2 linked regions of the Thermochromatium tepidum ATCC 43061 genome follow. The protein of the gene in region 1 binds, or shares a complex with, the protein of each later gene. Links are inferred from orthologs where the notes say so. Each region holds a gene or a part of one and is shown in the gene's direction. Other genes may lie near its edges.

Region 1 (11,066 bases):
CGGCACGCTCGGGCGCACCCTCGAGACCATGCTCGGCTCGCGCCGGGTGACGACCTATCTGGATCAGGGCGAGGAGTATGACGTCATCCTGGAGGGCGAACGCGATCAACAGCGCACACCGGCCAGTCTGGAGAACCTCTATGTCCGCTCGGCATATAGCGACGCCCTGATCCCGCTCGCAAGCCTGGCGCGCGTGATCGAGACCGCTACGTCGCCGAGCCTCAACCGCTTCAACCGCATCCGCGCCATCACCCTCGAGGCCAGTCTGGCCCCAGGGCTGGCGCTCGGCGATGCGCTCTCTTACCTGGAATCCAAGGTCCGCGCCCATCTGCCCCAGTACGCCCAGATCGACTACAAGGGTCAGAGTCGTGACTTCCGAAGCAGCGCCGAGGGGGTGCTGTTCGTCTTCGTGCTGGGGCTGATCGTGGTCTATCTGGTGCTGGCCGCGCAGTTCGAGAGCTGGGTCCAGCCGCTGGTCATCATGCTCACGGTGCCCCTGGCCATGGCCGGGGCGCTGCTTGGGTTGTGGCTTACTGGCCAGACGCTCAATCTCTTCAGCCAGATCGGGCTGGTGATGCTGGTGGGTCTGGCGGCCAAGAACGGTATCCTCATCGTCGAGTTCGTCAATCAGCTACGCGATCAGGGGCTGGAGTTTCGCGCGGCCCTGATCGCGGCAAGCGAGACGCGGCTGCGGCCCATCCTCATGACCGGCGTCACCACCGCCGCCGGGGCCATCCCATTGTTGCTCTCCAGTGGCGCCGGTGCCGAGACGCGCACGGTCTTAGGGATCGTCATCCTCGCCGGGGTGCTGGCGGCGACGGTCTTTACCCTGTTCGTGGTGCCTGTAGCCTATGACCGGCTGGCACGCCATAGCGGATCGCCTGGGACAGTCCGGCGACAGTTGGAGCGGGAACTGGCCGAGCACCGGATCGAATTCGATTAAATAATTGATTTTTATGTTTTTATATAAAGCCACTCCTGTACAACCAAGATTATCCATGACTGAGCTCCCGCTTTGCTGAGATCTACCTTGACAGGGGCAGGGCTTTGAAATTGCTCTATTGTTCACGCCTTCCCGGAAGACCGCTCGAAGCGTGTTTTAGCCTTTTGGCCCGATGGTCTTTATGGGCCACCTTAATAAAACTTGGAGATCAACCCATGAGCATTCGACGCACCCAGCCACTATTGCTCGTCGCTGCCCTCTGTCTGACCGGCTCCATCCAGGCCGACGAGGTAAGTGATCAGATCGAAGCCGCCCGCAAGGCCTATGAGTCCGGCGAGCTGAGAAGCGCCATCGAGACGCTCAATTTCGCGGTCAATAAGATCCAGGAACAGATGACGGCCAATTTGGTCAAGCTCCTGCCAGAACCGCTCCCCGGCTGGACGGCAGATGAGCCCAGGTCGCAGGCTGGCGGCATCGCGGCCGTGATTACGGGCACCACACTGACCCGGAGCTACCGGCGCGAGGATGGCGCCGAGATCACGCTCAGACTGATGGCCGACTCGCCATTGATGCCGATGCTGACCATGGCCATGTCCATGCCGTTCGTGATGCAGAACAACCCCGACATGAAGACCTATTCGTTCAAGGGCTATCGCGGGATGCTGGAGCACGCCGCCAACACCCAGGACTATGAGATCACCCTCATGGTCGGTAACCGACTGGTGATCCAGGGTAAGGGCAGCCACCTGGCCGACAGCAAGCCGATCGAGGCCTATTTCGAGCGGCTCGATCTGGAGGCGCTCCAGACTGCCCTCACCCACTGAGGCCGCCTCAATGGGGCAGGTTCAGAGCGGTCGAGACGCCCAGTCCTTCCAACAACCCGACGCCGACCAACACGCCGAACCGCTTGGCGATCGATTCGAGCAGGTCGCGCTTCTTGGTGTATTCGACGATCTTCTCGGCCTTGATCAGTTCGCGCGCCACCTGGCTGGAGCTGCCCAGACCATCGGCCAGCCCCAGCTCGACCGCCTCCTCGCCGCTCCAGAACAATCCGCTGAAGAGCTCGTCCCCACCCTTGAGTTTGTCGCCGCGGCCCTGTTTCACGGCGGCGATGAACTGGCGGTGCAGCCGGTCGAGCACGCCCTGGATGAAGTTGCGCTGGGCCGGCTCGAGCGGTGAAAAGGGATCAAGGATGCCCTTATTGACCCCGGCCGTCAGCAGACGCCGCTCGATCCCGAGCTCCTCCATCGCCTTCTGGAAACCGAAGCTGTCGATCCGCACCCCGATCGATCCGACAAGACTCGCCTTGTCGACATAGATGGCATCGGCCCCAGCGGCGACGTAATAGCCACCTGAGGCACAGAGATCGACGGCCACGGCATAGACCGGCATGTCCTTGCCGGGATGGTCCTTCCGGTATTTTTCCTTCAGACGCCGGATCTCGTCGTTGATGTAGCCGGCCTGGACCGGGCTACCGCCCGGGCTGTTGATGCGCAGGATGATGCCCTTGACATGCTTGGACTCGAAGGCGGCGCGCAAGGCAGTGATGACGCGATCGGCGCTGGCGTCTGAATCGGCGGCAATGATGCCATTGATCTCGATCAGTGCCGTGTGATCCTCCCCGACCTTGACCGCCTCGGACAGCCCCTGACTGTTGACCGCGACCAGCACGCCGAACAGATAGACCAGGATCAGCAGCTTAAACAGGGTCGACCAGCGTCGCCGCTTGCGCTGGTCATCCAGATACTCGGCCACGAGCCGGTTGATCAGGACGCGCTCCCAGTCCGGTCGCTCGGGTGCCGGCATGGGTTCGCGGTGTTGCTTCCAAAATTTCCAGCTCATGACGATCCTCGGGGTACAGTGGAGACAGCGGAAGTCAGTCGGCCCGCCTGGCGCTCAGCCAGTCGCGGATCGCCCAGAGTGAATCGAGACAGGCGAGCGGACCGCAAGCCATCAGCCGCCCTGGATCATGGACGCCATAACAGACCGCCAGCGAGCGTGCCCCGGCATTGTTGGCCATCTGTAGGTCGTATTCGGTATCACCGATCATGAGCGTCTTTTCAGCACTGACCCCGAGCTCGGCCATGAGCTCCAGCAACATCTGGGGATGCGGCTTGGAGAAGGTCTCGTCCGCCGTGCGTGTGGCATGGAAGACAGCCTCCAGACCAGTCTCGGCGAGTGACTTGTTCAGACCCGCGCGGCTCTTGCCCGTGGCCACCGCCAGTCGATAGCCCTGTTCGGCCATCCAGGCGAGCGTCTCGCGCGCGCCCGGGAAGAGCTCCGAGGGATGCTGGTCGTCGCCCAGGAAGTGAAGACGGTATTGCAACGCCACCTGGGCGCGCAATCCCGCATCCCCTGCGGGAAGCAGACGCGCCATCGCCTCGTCCAGCCCAAGTCCGATGACGTCGCGCGCGGTCTCGGTCATGGGTTCGGGCAGTCCCAGATCCCGGAAGGCCGCCTGGATACAGGTGACGATCCGCGCCTCGGAATCCATCAGGGTTCCATCCCAGTCGAAAACGATCAGTTCAAAGTCCAAGTCTCAGCTCTCCAGGACACCGAGCACCTGTTGCAATTCAGCCGGCAGTGGGCACTCCAGACGCAGCGGACGAACCCTATACTCGAGCTTGAAACTCAGCGCCGAGGCATGGAGGAACAACCGGTTTAGTCCATAGCCCTTGAGCCAGTGGTTGGCCGCCGGGTCGCCATATTTGTCGTCGCCGGCCAGCGGTGTGCCGAGATGGGCGGCATGGACACGGATCTGATGGGTACGCCCAGTGAGAAGCCCCGCCTCGACCAGGGTCAGGATCCGTCCGTCGAACGCAAAGCGCTTGAGACGCCGAAAGCGGGTGCGCGCCTCCTTGCCCTCGCGCAGGTCGACCCGCACCAGACGCTCGCCGCTGCTCAGCACGTTCTTCTTGAGCGGCGCCTCGACCAACAACTCCGCGCGCGGCAGCTCGCCCAGGATCAGGGCCAGGTAACGCTTGTCCATGCGACCCTCGCGGATCAGGGCATGGAGCTCGCGCAGCGCACTCCGCCGTTTGCAGACGACCAGACAGCCCGAGGTGTCGCGGTCGAGCCGATGCACCAGCTCGAGCTCCCGTCCGGGACGCAGCTGACGCAGCGATTCGATCAGACCATAGCTCAGACCGCTGCCACCATGCACCGCCAGCCCCGAGGGCTTGTCGATCACCAGCAGACGCTCGTCTTCATGGATGATCGCCGCCTCCAGCCGCGCCAACTGAGACGCGGTCAATCGCGCGGGCAATGCAGACTCACCGAGCCGGATCGGCGGGATGCGCACCACATCCCCGGCGTTCAAGCGATACTCGGCCTTGATCCGCCCCTTGTTGACACGCACCTCGCCGCGCCTGAGCAGGCGATAGAGATGACTGCGCGGCACACCCTTGAGGACGCGCAACAGAAAATTGTCGATCCGCTGACCCTCGGACTGGTCATCGATCCGGAGATATTGTGGCGCTTTCGCCGCATCCCCACCTTGAAGGGACGAGAGCGGATGATCGGCGATGCCTGAGTTCATCGTGGAGGCTGAAATTTTCAATCTGGGTTTGAACCTGAACGTTTGGCTCAATTGCTGCTAAATAGGGTTCACTGCTACCATTGACGCCTTGCGCTGGCCAAGTGAAACACGGAATTTTTCCGGAGCGGCAAGTGCATCCAGGGGGTTTGCGCCCAACGCCCATTACAAGGGCGCCAGTCCGACCCACGGACCCAAGACCGGTATCCGACACCCGACCAGGCCACCTCGGGGCCGCCGTGCATGAAGCCTGCTTGGCAACGTCGAGCAAGGTCGAATTCTACACCCAGCGCCCTTCCCGAGTCGCCCGATGAGGACGCCAGCCGTGCCGGTGTCACCTCCGCCGCTCCGAAGCAGGTGGTCTATCGATCTAGACCGCCCGAATAGACGTGGGGCCTCAAGTGGCCCTGCATAACGATGGTTCATAAGCGCGTGCCCGTTCCAGCCCGACACGAGGTCGTCGACTGAACGGACTGTGCCGACGCCGTGCTCGCACCACTCGAGCGTCAAATGGCGACGCGCCGATCCGCCCGCTTGGGTTTGCAATCAAAACCCTGGGGCGCGGCGCCCAACCACGGGTCACGCGCACTGGTGCGCAGGATAGGAACAACATGAAACGCATGCTCATCAACGCAACTCAGCCGGAAGAGTTGCGCGTGGCCACTGTCGACGGGCAGTTGCTCTATAACCTCGATATCGAATCGCCAGGACGCGAACAGAAAAAGGCCAATATCTACAAAGGTATCATCACCCGTGTCGAACCTAGCCTAGAGGCCGCCTTCGTCGACTATGGCGCCGAGCGCCACGGCTTCTTGCCCCTCAAAGAGATCGCGCGCTCTTATTTCGAGCCAAACAGCATCAAGCCCGGCGCGCGCGTCAACATCAAGGAATCGATCAAGGAGGGCCGCGAGGTCATGGTCCAGATCGACAAGGAGGAGCGCGGCAACAAGGGTGCGGCGCTGACCACCTTCATCTCGCTCGCCGGGCGCTATCTGGTGCTGATGCCCAACAACCCGCGCGCCGGCGGCGTATCGCGACGCATCGAGGGTCAGGAGCGCACCGAGCTGCGGGATGCCATGAGCCAGCTTAAGATCCCGGAGGACATGGGGCTGATCGTGCGCACCGCCGGGGTCGGCAAGAGCGTCGAGGAGCTGCAATGGGATCTCGACTATCTGCTTCAACTCTGGCAGGCCATCGTCCACTCCAGCGAGAGCCGCAAGGCGCCGTTCCTCATCTATCAGGAGAGCGACGTCATCATCCGCTCGATCCGCGACTATCTGCGTGCCGACATCGGCGAGATCGTGATCGACGACCGCGCCGTCTATGAGCGCGCCGAGAACTTCATCCGGCAGGTGATGCCGCAGAACCTCAAAAAACTGCGGCTCTATCAGGATGAGGTACCGCTCTTTACGCGCTACCAGATCGAGAGCCAGATCGAGTCGGCCTTCCAGCGCGAGGTACGCCTGCCCTCAGGTGGATCGATCGTCATCGACCACACCGAGGCCCTGACCGCGATCGACATCAACTCGGCGCGTGCCACCAAGGGCGCCGATATCGAGGAGACCGCGCTCAACACCAATCTCGAGGCCGCCGACGAGATCGCGCGCCAGCTGCGTCTGCGCGACCTCGGCGGGCTGTTCGTCATCGACTTCATCGATATGGGGCCGCCAAAGAACCAGCGCGCAGTCGAGGAGCGGTTACGCGAGGCGCTCAAGCAGGACCGCGCCCGGGTACAGATGGCACGCATCTCGCGCTTCGGTCTGCTGGAGATGTCGCGCCAGCGCCTGCGCCCCTCGCTCGGCGAGTCGAGCCAGCAGGTCTGCCCGCGCTGTAAGGGCCAGGGGACCATTCGCAGTGTCGAATCGCTTGCGCTCTCGATCCTGCGCCTCCTCGAGGAGGAGGCCATGAAAGACAGCACCGAGCGGCTCCAGGCCCAGCTCCCGGTGAGCGTCGCGACCTTCCTGCTCAACGAGAAGCGGCGCGCCATCCTCGACATCGAGCAGCGCCATGAGGTCGAGATCCTGCTCATCCCCAACGAGCACCTCCAGACCCCCGACTACAAGATCGAGCGCATCCGCACCCAGGACCTCGCCAAGGGACTCCCCGAGGAACAGCCGAGCTACGCGATGAAGACGGCCCCCGAGCCGAGCGCATCCGTGCCGCCCTATGCCAAGCTCGGCGGCCAGCCCGCGCGCAGCGAGGAGCCGGCAGTCAAGCTGATCGCCCCGAGCACGCCCGCGCCGCGGCAGACCGAGCGTCCATACCCGAGTCCACCGACCGAGGTCAGTCGCAAAGAGACCGAGCGCACCGAATCCGAGAGCCTGCTCAAGCGGATCTGGACCGGGCTCTTTGTCTCGCGCACCAACGAGACGGGTCACACCCAGCCTCAGCCCGCCGACAAGCGCGCCGAGGCCGATGGGCGATCCAGCACCGCCCCCCAGCCGCCGGCGGTATCCAGGCTGGACGAGCGTGCGATAAGCGCTAGCGGCGTCCTCGGCGAGGATTCGGAGAGCACCCGCAACGAGCCGCGACGCAACCCATCACAGTCGATGGAGGATCCGCTCCAGCCGCGAGGGGATGCAGACAACGAGGGCGGCGACGCCGCGGGTGCGCGCGAAGACCGGCGCCGTAATGGCACGCGTGGACGTGGGCGACGCAGCTTCACTCCAAACACCAGCGGAACGCGCCCCGATGAGTCGCGCGGCGCCAATGGCAATACTCCAGCGCGCCCGTTACGTCAGGAGCGGACCCTCGAGTCGAGCGATATGTCGGGTGATCTGGCCGCGATAACCAAACCACCTGAGACGCGGCCCGCCGTGCCTGAGTCGAGTGACGCGGGCGAGCACTGGCCCATCGACCCGACCGAGACCGATACGGAGAGGGCTCAATCCAGCACTGAGACCGAGACAGCCGCGCCCAGCGCCGAGCGTCCACGTTCATCGCGTCGGCGTCGCGGCGGACGCAACCGGCGCCGCCCCGCGACGCTGCGCGCAAACGACAAGGCGCAGGAAGGCAATGCGGCGAGCGCCGAGCACTCGACCAGCGGTGAGATGACGCAACCGTATATCGAGCCCCAGGAGGCACCAGGGGAGGCGTCCAGCCACTGCCCAGACGCCGATTCGGCCAACCCACCCGAGGCCAAGCGTACAGAAGCGACGACACCTGCCGCGCCATCCCAATTCCAGACGCCGGTCGAACGTCCCTTGCTTGCAGCGCCGCCCGTGAACGCGATCGCCCCCGAAGCGACCACGCCACCACAGCGCGCAGACGGCATGTCCATCGAGGTCGCGGCGGAGCGCCGTGCCGAGTCGGACCCGATGGACCAGGACACCTGAGACGATTCGGCGTCTCACCAAGACCCGCGCTGCCATCCGATCGCCCCAGCGGATCCAATGACGCCTTGACCTTGGATTCGCAACGCGATTGGATGGCGTGCTTCGTGCAAAACACGAGGAGCCGTCGATGTTGTCACTCCTGCTCGCCACTCTGAAACGCTTCGCCGCGATCGCCTGGCGGGCCTATGTCCCCGCGCCCGGCCAGCCCCATCCGAGTCGCAAGCGCCGGCTGGTCATGACGCTGTTCCTGCCGCTGTTTGCCCTGGTCCAGGGGCTGCACTGGCTGGGTCTGCTGCTCGACGAGCTCCTCTTTCCCGGCTACCGCCGCGTCCAGATCCGCGAACCACTGTTCGTGCTCGGGGTCCCGCGCAGTGGGACCACCTATCTGCATCAGGTACTGGCCCAGGACGCGCGCTACACCACCTTCCACGCCTGGGAGTGTCTGTTCGCCCTCTCGATCAGCGCGCGCTATGTCTGGTTGGGGCTGGCGCGCCTCGACGCCCTGCTCGGACGCCCGGGTGCGCGTCTGATCGGCTGGCTGGAGCGACACGCCTTCAGCGGCCTGGATGCGGTCCATCCGATGCGGCTCGATACGCCAGAAGAGGACTATTTCGCCCTGATGCCGGCGCTGGCCTGCTTCATCCTGGTCCTGCCGCTGGCGCACGCCGAGTCCATCTGGCACCTGGGCACCTTCGACCGCGACCTGCCAGAGCCTGAGCGTCGTCGGCTGCTGGCCTTCTATCGTGGCTGTCTGCAACGCCATCTCTATGTCCATGGCCCCGACAAACGGCTGCTGTCGAAGAACGCCGCCTTTGCACCCCTGGCCGGGAGTCTGGTCGCCGAATTCCCCGATGCCCGCTTCATCCTCTGTCTGCGCGAACCCGAGCGCACCCTGCCTTCGCAGCTAAGTTCGATCCAGTCCGGGTTGGCCCTGTTTGACAGTCTCTCGGTGGCCCCGGATCTGCCCGAGCGTCTGAGCGCCCAACTCGGGTTTTACTACCGGCATCTGGAGCAGGTCTTCGCTGCCCTGCCCGAGTCGCGCTGCGCCTGGGTGACGATGCAGACGCTCAATAGCGACCTGGGCACCACCCTGGAGCGCGTCCATGCCCAGTTGGGTCTGGAGCTGAGCGACGACTTCCGTCGCATCCTGAGGCTCGAGACCGAACGTTCCAGGCGTTATCGCAGCGGCCACGACTACCGGCCCGAGCACTTCGGGCCAAACATCCAACACATCGTCGCCGAACTCGGCGCACTCTATGTCCGTCTTGCCGCACGGGCCATCCAAGCCCCGGAACCCAGCCTGGAACCCGACGCCACATGCTGACCGGATCCGAACCCGACACGACGCCCGTGGATGAGGCCTCGGCCGTGGGTCTGCGGGTCGCCATCCTGTCCGACGCGGCACCCGAGCGCAATGGCGTTGGGGCCTACTACCGCGATCTGGCCGACCATCTGCGCGCGGCCGGGGCCCGGGTGGCCCTGATTGCACCGCGTCATCACAATGGGCGCTGGCATGGTGGTCTATCGTTGCCACTACCGGGCGATCCGACCCAGCGCATCCTGGTGCCATCGCGGGCCTTCATCCGCCGGCGACTGGAACGGCTTGCCCCCACGGTGATCGTGGTGCCGACGCCCGGCCCCTACGGACTGTTCGGGCTGCATCTGGCGCGCCGGCTTGGGGTCGAGCTCGTGGTGGGCTTCCATACGCACTTCGAGGCGCTGACCGATCTGTTTCCGCACTGGGGGCTGGGCAGGCGCTTGGCCAACGCCTATCTGCGCGCCTGTCATCGACACCTGTTCGAGCACGGGCGGGTGGTGCTGGCCAATTCCGAGTCGATGCTGGAGGTCGCACGCGCGATCGGCGCCCAGCGGCTGGAACTGATGGCCACACCCATCCCCAAACGCTTCCTCGATCGCACGCCGACCCCGCTGCGTCCTAGGGTCGAGCGCGTGCTCTTTGCCGGACGTCTGGCACCAGAAAAGAACCTTGAGGCGATCGTCGCGGCGGCGCGCGCGCTGCCGGACCTGGAATTTCTGATCGCGGGCGATGGCCCGCTCAAGGGCTGGCTCGAGGCGCAGGCCGCTGGGCTCCCGAATCTGCGGCTCATCGGCTGGGTGCGACGGGAACGGATCCTGGATCTGATCGATAGCGTCGAGGCGCTGATCCTGCCGTCTCGGATCGAATCCTTCGGCACCATCGCCCTCGAGGCCATGGCCCGGGCGCGCCCAGTGCTGGTCTCCCCGGCCTGTGGTATCCGGAGCTGGGAGCAGCTCAGTCAGGGGCTGTTCGTGATCGAAGAGGGCGAATCCCTGTCGGCGGCCCTGGAACGACTGTGCGACCTGTCGCCCGAGGTCCGCGAACAACGGGCCCAGCAGGCCCGGGCGGCGGCGGCCGCATTGAACGCGAGCAACCTGCGTCACTGGATCCGCATGCTCGCTCCGGAATCCGAATGATGGATGTGCCTGCGGCGATCCGTACCCTAGTCTCGGTACATGACGTCATGCCCGCCACCCTGACGCGCGTGCAGCCTCTGGTCGAATGGCTCGAGGCTGCGGGCGTGTATCCGATCACGCTGCTGGTGGTCCCGGGTCTGGACTGGAGCGAGGCGCAGCTTGCGGTGCTCAGGGAGTATGCCGCACGGGGGCATCAACTGGCCGGACATGGCTGGATCCATCGCGTCGAGCGCTATGGTGGGATCCGGCACCGGCTCCATGCGTGCTTCGTTTCGCGCAACGTCGCCGAGCACCTGACGCTCGATACGTCTGGGCGACTTGCGCTTATGCGCCGCTGCCATGACTGGTTCGGTGCGCATGGACTGGGCGCACCCCGGCTCTATGTCCCGCCCGCCTGGGCCCTGGGTCGGGTGACACGCGCGGCACTGGTCGAGCTGCCGTTCGAGTATTGTGAGGTCTTCGGCGGTGTGATCGCCACCCGAACGGGGCGCTTTCATCCGCTGCCACTGCTCGGTTATGAGGCCGATGCCGCCTGGCGCATCCCGATCATTCGACTCTGGAATCGCTACAACCGTGCACGCGCCCAGGCGCGCGGTTGGTTGCGCCTGGGTGTGCATCCCTATGATCCGGAACTGGCGCTGGCCGCTGATCTACACGCCGATCTGCGCCGTTTCCGGCACTACGCCGACTATGACGCGCTCGACGCAGAGGATGAGGCCATCAGAGATGGCGATTCTTGACGTCCAGCAGTAGCCCGCGCGCCGCCGCCTCGATCATGTCGAACACCTGCTCGAAACCG
Region 2 (6,382 bases), 120 kb from region 1 along the record:
GCCCGAGATCGAGCTTGAGGTGCATTGTTCCAAGGGGACCTATGTCCGTGCCCTGGCCGAGGACATCGGACGCGCGCTCGGGTGCGGTGCCCATGTAAGCGCCCTGCGCCGGACCGGCGTTGGTCCCTATGTCGAGCCAGAGGTGAGCTTCGTCACCGGTGAACGGATCGCCACACTGGCCGAGGCCGAGGATTTCGCCGCGCTCGACGCCTTGCTGCTACCGCTCGATAGTGCGCTCGGGCATTGTCCGGCGCTGAAGCTCTCGGCTGGTGCCGCCTTCTATCTCAGGCAGGGGCAGGCCGTGCTGGTTCCCCAGGCGCCGACCGCGGGATTGGTCCGGCTCTACGACCCTTCAGCGCGTTTCCTGGGGGTCGGCGAGATCCTCGAAGACGGCAAGGTCCAGCCCAAGCGAGTGATTTGATTAAAACTCCATGTCCGGCCTGATGGAGGCATCCCTGAGGTCATTGTCGGGGATGGTCGCGTCGGGTGGTCCCGTCCGACATTGGGTCGTTTTTCGTATTCCAACCATTTCTGAGGAGAGTTTCAATGACAATGACCGCCGCCGACAAGAAAAAGATTGTCGATGAATACGCGCGCGGCGAGCGCGACACCGGTTCGCCCGAGGTGCAGGTTGCACTGCTGACCGCGCGCATCCAGCAGCTGACCGAGCATTTTAAGGTGCACACCCATGATCATCACTCGCGCCGTGGCCTGGTGCGCATGGTCAACGCACGGCGTAAACTGCTCGACTATCTCAAGCGCAAGGACCTGGATCGCTATCGTGACCTGATCGCGCGCCTAGGTCTGCGTCGTTAATCTCTGCCTTGCTGATCTCTGCATCACGGCCCCGGTGAACGGGTGGTCGGGCGCCGGTCGTTCGTTCGTCCGCTTCCGGTGCCTCAAGCAAGACGTGCCGGGGGCCGACAACACCACGCGCCGCCGGCTCCATATCGCACCGGCCCGAGCCGAGGGTTTGGAGTGTCCGGGGTTGCGCTGGCGGCCCAAACACCCCAAGCCAAACATCCAGAGGATTTATCCGTGATTCCCACCCCTATCGTTAAAGAGTTCCAATTCGGCAAACAGACCGTCAGGCTGGAAACCGGCGAGGTCGCGCGCCAGGCCGATGGTGCCGTCATGGTCAACATGGACGACACCGTGGTCCTCGTGACGGTCGTGGTCGACAAGCGTCCGGGCGCGGAGCGCGACTTCCTGCCCCTGACGGTCGAGTATCAGGAAAAGACCTATGCCGCCGGGCGCATCCCCGGCGGCTTTTTCCGGCGCGAGGGCCGTCCGAGCGAGGGTGAGATCCTGACCGCGCGTCTGATCGACCGTCCGATCCGCCCATTGTTCGCCGAGGGTTTCTGCAACGAGGTGCAGATCATCGCGACCGTCAAGTCGCTGAACCCGGCGGTCAATCCCGAGGTACCGGCCATGCTTGGTGCCTCAGCGGCGCTGATGCTCTCCGGCGTACCCTTCAAGGGTCCGATCGGCGCCGCGCGCGTCGGTTACAAGAACGGTGAATATATCCTCAACCCATCCGTGATCGGACTCGGACCGGACTCGGACCTGGATCTAGTGGTGGCCGGGACGGATAAAGCCGTGCTCATGGTCGAGTCCGAGGCACGCGGGCTGTCTGAGGAGGTCATGCTTGGCGCGGTGCTGTTCGGGCATGAGCAGATGCAGGTCGCGATCCAGGCCATCCGCGAGCTGGCCGCCGAGGCTGGCAAGCCACCAATGGACTGGACGCCGCACGTCATCGATCTGGCGCTGACCGAGCAGGTTCGCGCGGTCGGCGGCGAGTCGATCGCCGCTGCCTATCGCATCAAGGAAAAGCAGGCGCGTTATGCCGCCCTCGACAGTGCACGCGCCGCCATTGTCGAGCAACTATGCAGCGGCGAGGCCCCGGCCTGGACCGAGGCCCAGGTCAGGGCCGCCATCGAGGCGCTGGAGTCGAGCACGGTGCGCGAGTCGATCCTGGCCGGCAACCCGCGCATCGATGGACGCGACACCAAGACCGTGCGTCCGATCAGCATCCGGACCGGTGTCCTACCACGCACCCATGGCTCGGCATTGTTCACGCGCGGCGAGACCCAGGCGATGGTCATCACCACCCTCGGCACCGAGCGCGATTCGCAGATCATCGATGCACTGGAGGGCGAGCGGCGCGAGCACTTCATGCTGCACTACAACTTCCCGCCTTTCTGTGTCGGCGAGATCGGGCGGGTCGGCAGTCCCAAGCGCCGTGAGATCGGTCATGGGCGTCTGGCCAAGCGCGGGGTGCTGGCGGTGATGCCGAGCATCGAGGAGTTCCCCTATTCGGTGCGCGTGGTCTCGGAGATCACCGAGTCCAATGGGTCCAGCTCGATGGCCAGCGTCTGCGGAACCAGTCTGGCCCTGATGGATGCTGGTGTGCCGATCAAGGCACCGGTTGCGGGTGTGGCTATGGGTCTGATCAAGGAAGGCGAGCGCTTTGCCGTCCTCACCGACATCATGGGCGACGAAGACCACCTGGGCGACATGGACTTCAAGGTTGCGGGGACGGCTGAGGGCATCAATGCGCTCCAGATGGACATCAAGATCGAGGGGATCACCAAGGAGATCATGGAGATCGCGCTCGCACAGGCGAAGGAGGCACGCCTGCATATCCTCGCCGAGATGAACAAGGTGATGCCCTCCCACCGGCCCGAGATGTCCGAACATGCCCCGCGCATCATCGAGTTCAAGATCCATCCCGAGAAGATCCGTGACGTCATCGGCAAGGGCGGGTCGGTCATCCGGGCCATCACCGAGGAGACGGGCGCCACCATCGACATCAATGACGATGGCGTGGTCAAGATCTTTTCCGTGGTCAAGTCCGCCGGCGAGGAGGCCAAGCGTCGCATCCAGCTCATCACTGCAGATGTCGAGGTGGGCAAGGTCTACGAGGGCCGGGTCGCGCGTTTGATGGATTTCGGCGCCTTCGTCACCATCCTGCCCGGACGTGATGGCCTGGTTCACATCTCGCAGATCTGCGAGGAGCGGGTGCAGTCCGTCAGCGACAAGCTCAAGGAAGGCGACCTGGTGCGCGTCAAGGTGCTGGAGGTCGACAAGCAGGGCCGCATCCGGCTGAGTATGAAGGCGGTCGAGCCGGGCGAATAAGGGGTGGCCTCAGTTCGCCGAATCGAGTGACCCAAACCGCGTATCGGTCCTCATGCGCGGTTTAATTAATGCTCGACCTTGGATGTGCGCGTCAATTCAGCAAAGCGCACGCCGCGGAGTCCGCCGATCTCCAGACTGAGCCGTTCGATCTCAGCCGGCATCCCGCGGAGGATGATGGTCTCTAGACAGTTGTGATGATCCAGATGGACATGGGTCGTGGCGATCACATGGACGTACTGATGGTGCTGGATGTCTAGGATCTGCCGGGTCAGCTCTCGTTGATGGTGGTCGTAGACGATGGTCAGCACCCCAGCGACCTCGGCGTCACCGCGCTCCCAGGTCTCCTCGACGATCCGTTCCCGGATCAGATCGCGCACCAACTCGGAGCGCGAGGCATAGCCCCTATTGACTACACGCTGATCGAGCTCGTCGAGCAGCGTCTTGGGGAGCGAGACGGTGAAGCGGATGGTCGAATCGGGACTTGTCATCAGGGGATCCAGTGCGTTTAGCCGGGCGAAGGATAGCAATCCGGACAACGCACTGAAACCCTGGGATACGTGAACGAACCGATCGTGTCAGCCGTTCAAAGGTTCCACTGCCTGACTAGGCTCCGTCGGCTGGGTTCTGACCTCGGTGGTTGGCGTGCGCGCCTGGCCTGTCATCGAGTGGTCGTCGGGCGACGTCAGAATTGCGGTCTGTACACCACCGACCAGGACGGCAATCAGGGCGAAGACTCCAAGAATGTCCATGATACGACTCCTGAAAGGCTAGCAATTTACTCTATTCTAATAATATAAGAATATTCTAATTTTTCAAGTCCAACACCGGTGTGAATCGTCTGTCGAGCGAGACTTGTCGACATCAAGCGCGCGATAATCGGTCAGCCCAAATCACCTGGAGTCCAGTCGCCAATGTCCACGCCAGATCCAACGCTCATCGGCCGCGTCATCGACATCCAAGCCGGACGCCTGATCGCCACGCTCTTGCCCGTCGAGGATGGCTTCCCCGCGACCAAGACACTGGAAGACGAAACGCTCCCGATCGGCCAGTTGGGCAGTCTAGTGGAGGTCCGGGATCGCGCCGGACACATCCTCGCCGAGATCACCCGCTGCCATGAAGAGGTCGTCGGCACCCGCACCGTCCAGGGCGAGGCCAATACGAGCCCACGCCAGGTCAGGGTGCGCGAGCGGCGGCTAGAGCTGACCGCGCTTGGTGAGATCAACAGCAAGGATCGGCTCGAGCCCGGCGTGAGCCGCTATCCGGTGCTCGGCGCGAGCGTGCACCTGATTCCCACTGCGCGTCTGGCGGTGCTGCTGGCACGTCCGACCCAGGTCGCGCTAGAACTGGGGCGGCTGTCGGTGCGTTCTGCGCTCAAGGCCAGCCTAGAGCCAACGGCCCTGTTCGGGCGCCACCTGGCCATCCTCGGTCAGTCGGGATCGGGTAAATCCTGGACGCTCTCCAGTCTGATGCAGCGCGTGGTCAAGACCATGCCGCATTCGCACCTCATCCTGCTCGACCTGCACGGCGAATACAGCTGGAAGGGTTCCGATGGCGCGACTGAGGGCATCTTTCCGCCCGGCACGGCACGCTATCTCGACGCGCGCGAATTGGAGATCCCCTATTGGCTGCTGACCTATGCGGAACTGGTCGATCTCTTCATCGACCGCTCGGATGCCAATGCCTCGGTCCAGATCGCCTTTCTGCGCGAGACCCTCTATGCCCTGCGCAAGCAGTCCAACCAGCACGCCGGGATCGATCGGCTCTCGGTCGACTCGCCGGTCTACTTTCCGATCGACGAGCTCTATCAGCGCTTCAAGAAGGCCAATGAGGAAAAGCTCGAATTCGGTAAGGTCAAGGGGCCACTGTTCGGGGCCTTCGATGACTTTTTGGTGCGCTTCCTTGCGCTCTACAACGACGGGCGCTACGACTTCTTCATGCACCCGCGCAAGCACCGTAGTTCGGCCAGTCTGGAGGGGTTACTGCGCGACTTCGTCGGGTTGGGCGAGCCCAAGCGTCAGGTGACCGTGATCGATCTCAGCCCCGTGCCTGTCGATCTACGCCCGGTTATCTCGGCGCAGATCGGTCGGCTCGCCTATGAATTCAATTACTGGAATCCGCGTCGGCACGAGTTTCCGCTGGTGTTGGTCTGCGAGGAGGCACATCAATACATCCCGCGCGAGTCCGACACCCGCTTCGTTGGGACCAGACGCGCGATGGAACGGATCGCCAAAGAGGGACGCAAATATGGCGTCACGCTCTGTATCGTCAGCCAGCGTCCGACCGAGCTCTCGGAGACCGTGTTGGCCCAATGCGGCAACTATCTCTGTCTGCGCATCTCCAACGCCGACGACCAAGAATATGTGCGCCGGCTGCTGCCCGAGGGGGCCAAGAATCTGGCCGACCGGCTCGCCTCGCTGCGTCGGGGCGAGGTCTTGGCCGTGGGTGATGCCCTGCAGCTGCCCACGCGCATCCAGGTCGATCCACCCGATCCGCCGCCGGCGAGCGCTGACGCGCCCTTCTCGCAGAGCTGGATGCGGGGTCCAGATGATTTGGACGTCAATGGGATCGTCGACCACTGGTGGCGTCAGGTGCGCTGAGGAGGCATGCAGGGCGACAACGACCGGCGTCTGGTCTGGCCCTGGGTTTGGCTGGGGGCGGCAGCCCTGGGGCTCGGCGCGATCCTCGTCGTCGTTCAGGCCGTTTGGTCGGTGCTGTATCCTTCGGCGTCTTGGGTCGCACCGCTCGATCCGCACTGTGATCTGCGGGCCGGACCCTGTGAGGTCCGTTTTGGCGGTGGTGGTCGGGTCCGCCTTGGGATCGAGCCGCGGACCCTGCCGGTGGCCGCGCCACTGCGGCTTAAGGTCGAACTCTCGGGACTGGAGGCCAAGGCAGTCGAGGTCGATTTCGTCGGTGTTGAGATGTACATGGGCTTCAATCGCGTGACGCTGGAACCGCTCGGTACGGGCCGCTATGCCGGAAACGGCATGATCCCAGTGTGCACCAGTAAACGCATGACCTGGGAGGCGCGTGTGTTGCTCCATACACCAGACGGACTCCTCGCCGCGCCCTTTCGGTTTGAGAGCGCGCCCTGAGTCCTAGGATGGGCAGCGCATAGCGATGCCCATCGACCATTCGGATATTTCCTCGCCAGCGCATCCGGCAACCACACCGCCGCCAGGCCTGAGCGTAAATCATCCTCGTAAATCAGGCGTCTTCGTGCCAGATGTGCCTGCAGGGGCCCCGC

The links.
Region 2: the proteins of rne (region 1) and pnp are in contact, whole or in part, in a cryo-EM structure (PDB 9QH0), measured with the Escherichia coli proteins. The link is inferred for Thermochromatium tepidum ATCC 43061 from one-to-one orthologs.

The regions. Positions count from the first base shown.
Region 1 is NZ_CP039268.1:1,066,686-1,077,751, reverse strand. The notes cover bases 4,764-8,013. They hold rne (ribonuclease E), read left to right. Parts: upstream 4,764-5,089; coding sequence 5,090-7,813; downstream 7,814-8,013. Other genes in these bases: E6P07_RS04950 (sulfotransferase), read left to right, coding at 7,941-8,013. Also shown: E6P07_RS04980 (efflux RND transporter permease subunit), read left to right, coding at 1-943; E6P07_RS04975 (hypothetical protein), read left to right, coding at 1,159-1,767; E6P07_RS04970 (S49 family peptidase), read right to left, coding at 1,775-2,785; E6P07_RS04965 (HAD-IIIA family hydrolase), read right to left, coding at 2,820-3,479; E6P07_RS04960 (RluA family pseudouridine synthase), read right to left, coding at 3,483-4,481; more of E6P07_RS04950, read left to right, coding at 8,014-9,137; E6P07_RS04945 (glycosyltransferase), read left to right, coding at 9,131-10,267; E6P07_RS04940 (DUF2334 domain-containing protein), read left to right, coding at 10,267-11,007; E6P07_RS04935 (low molecular weight protein-tyrosine-phosphatase), read right to left, coding at 10,988-11,066. UniProt on the Escherichia coli protein: Endoribonuclease that plays a central role in RNA processing and decay. Required for the maturation of 5S and 16S rRNAs and the majority of tRNAs. Also involved in the degradation of most mRNAs.
Region 2 is NZ_CP039268.1:944,270-950,651, forward strand. What follows is about bases 636-3,589. They hold pnp (polyribonucleotide nucleotidyltransferase), read left to right. Parts: upstream 636-1,041; coding sequence 1,042-3,138; downstream 3,139-3,589. Other genes in these bases: rpsO (30S ribosomal protein S15), read left to right, coding at 636-816; nikR (nickel-responsive transcriptional regulator NikR), read right to left, coding at 3,204-3,589. In the rest of the region: tRNA pseudouridine(55) synthase TruB, read left to right, coding at 1-421; more of rpsO, read left to right, coding at 547-635; more of nikR, read right to left, coding at 3,590-3,626; E6P07_RS04405 (hypothetical protein), read right to left, coding at 3,714-3,887; E6P07_RS04410 (ATP-binding protein), read left to right, coding at 4,050-5,735; E6P07_RS04415 (hypothetical protein), read left to right, coding at 5,742-6,230. UniProt on the Escherichia coli protein: Involved in mRNA degradation. Catalyzes the phosphorolysis of single-stranded polyribonucleotides processively in the 3'- to 5'-direction. Also involved, along with RNase II, in tRNA processing.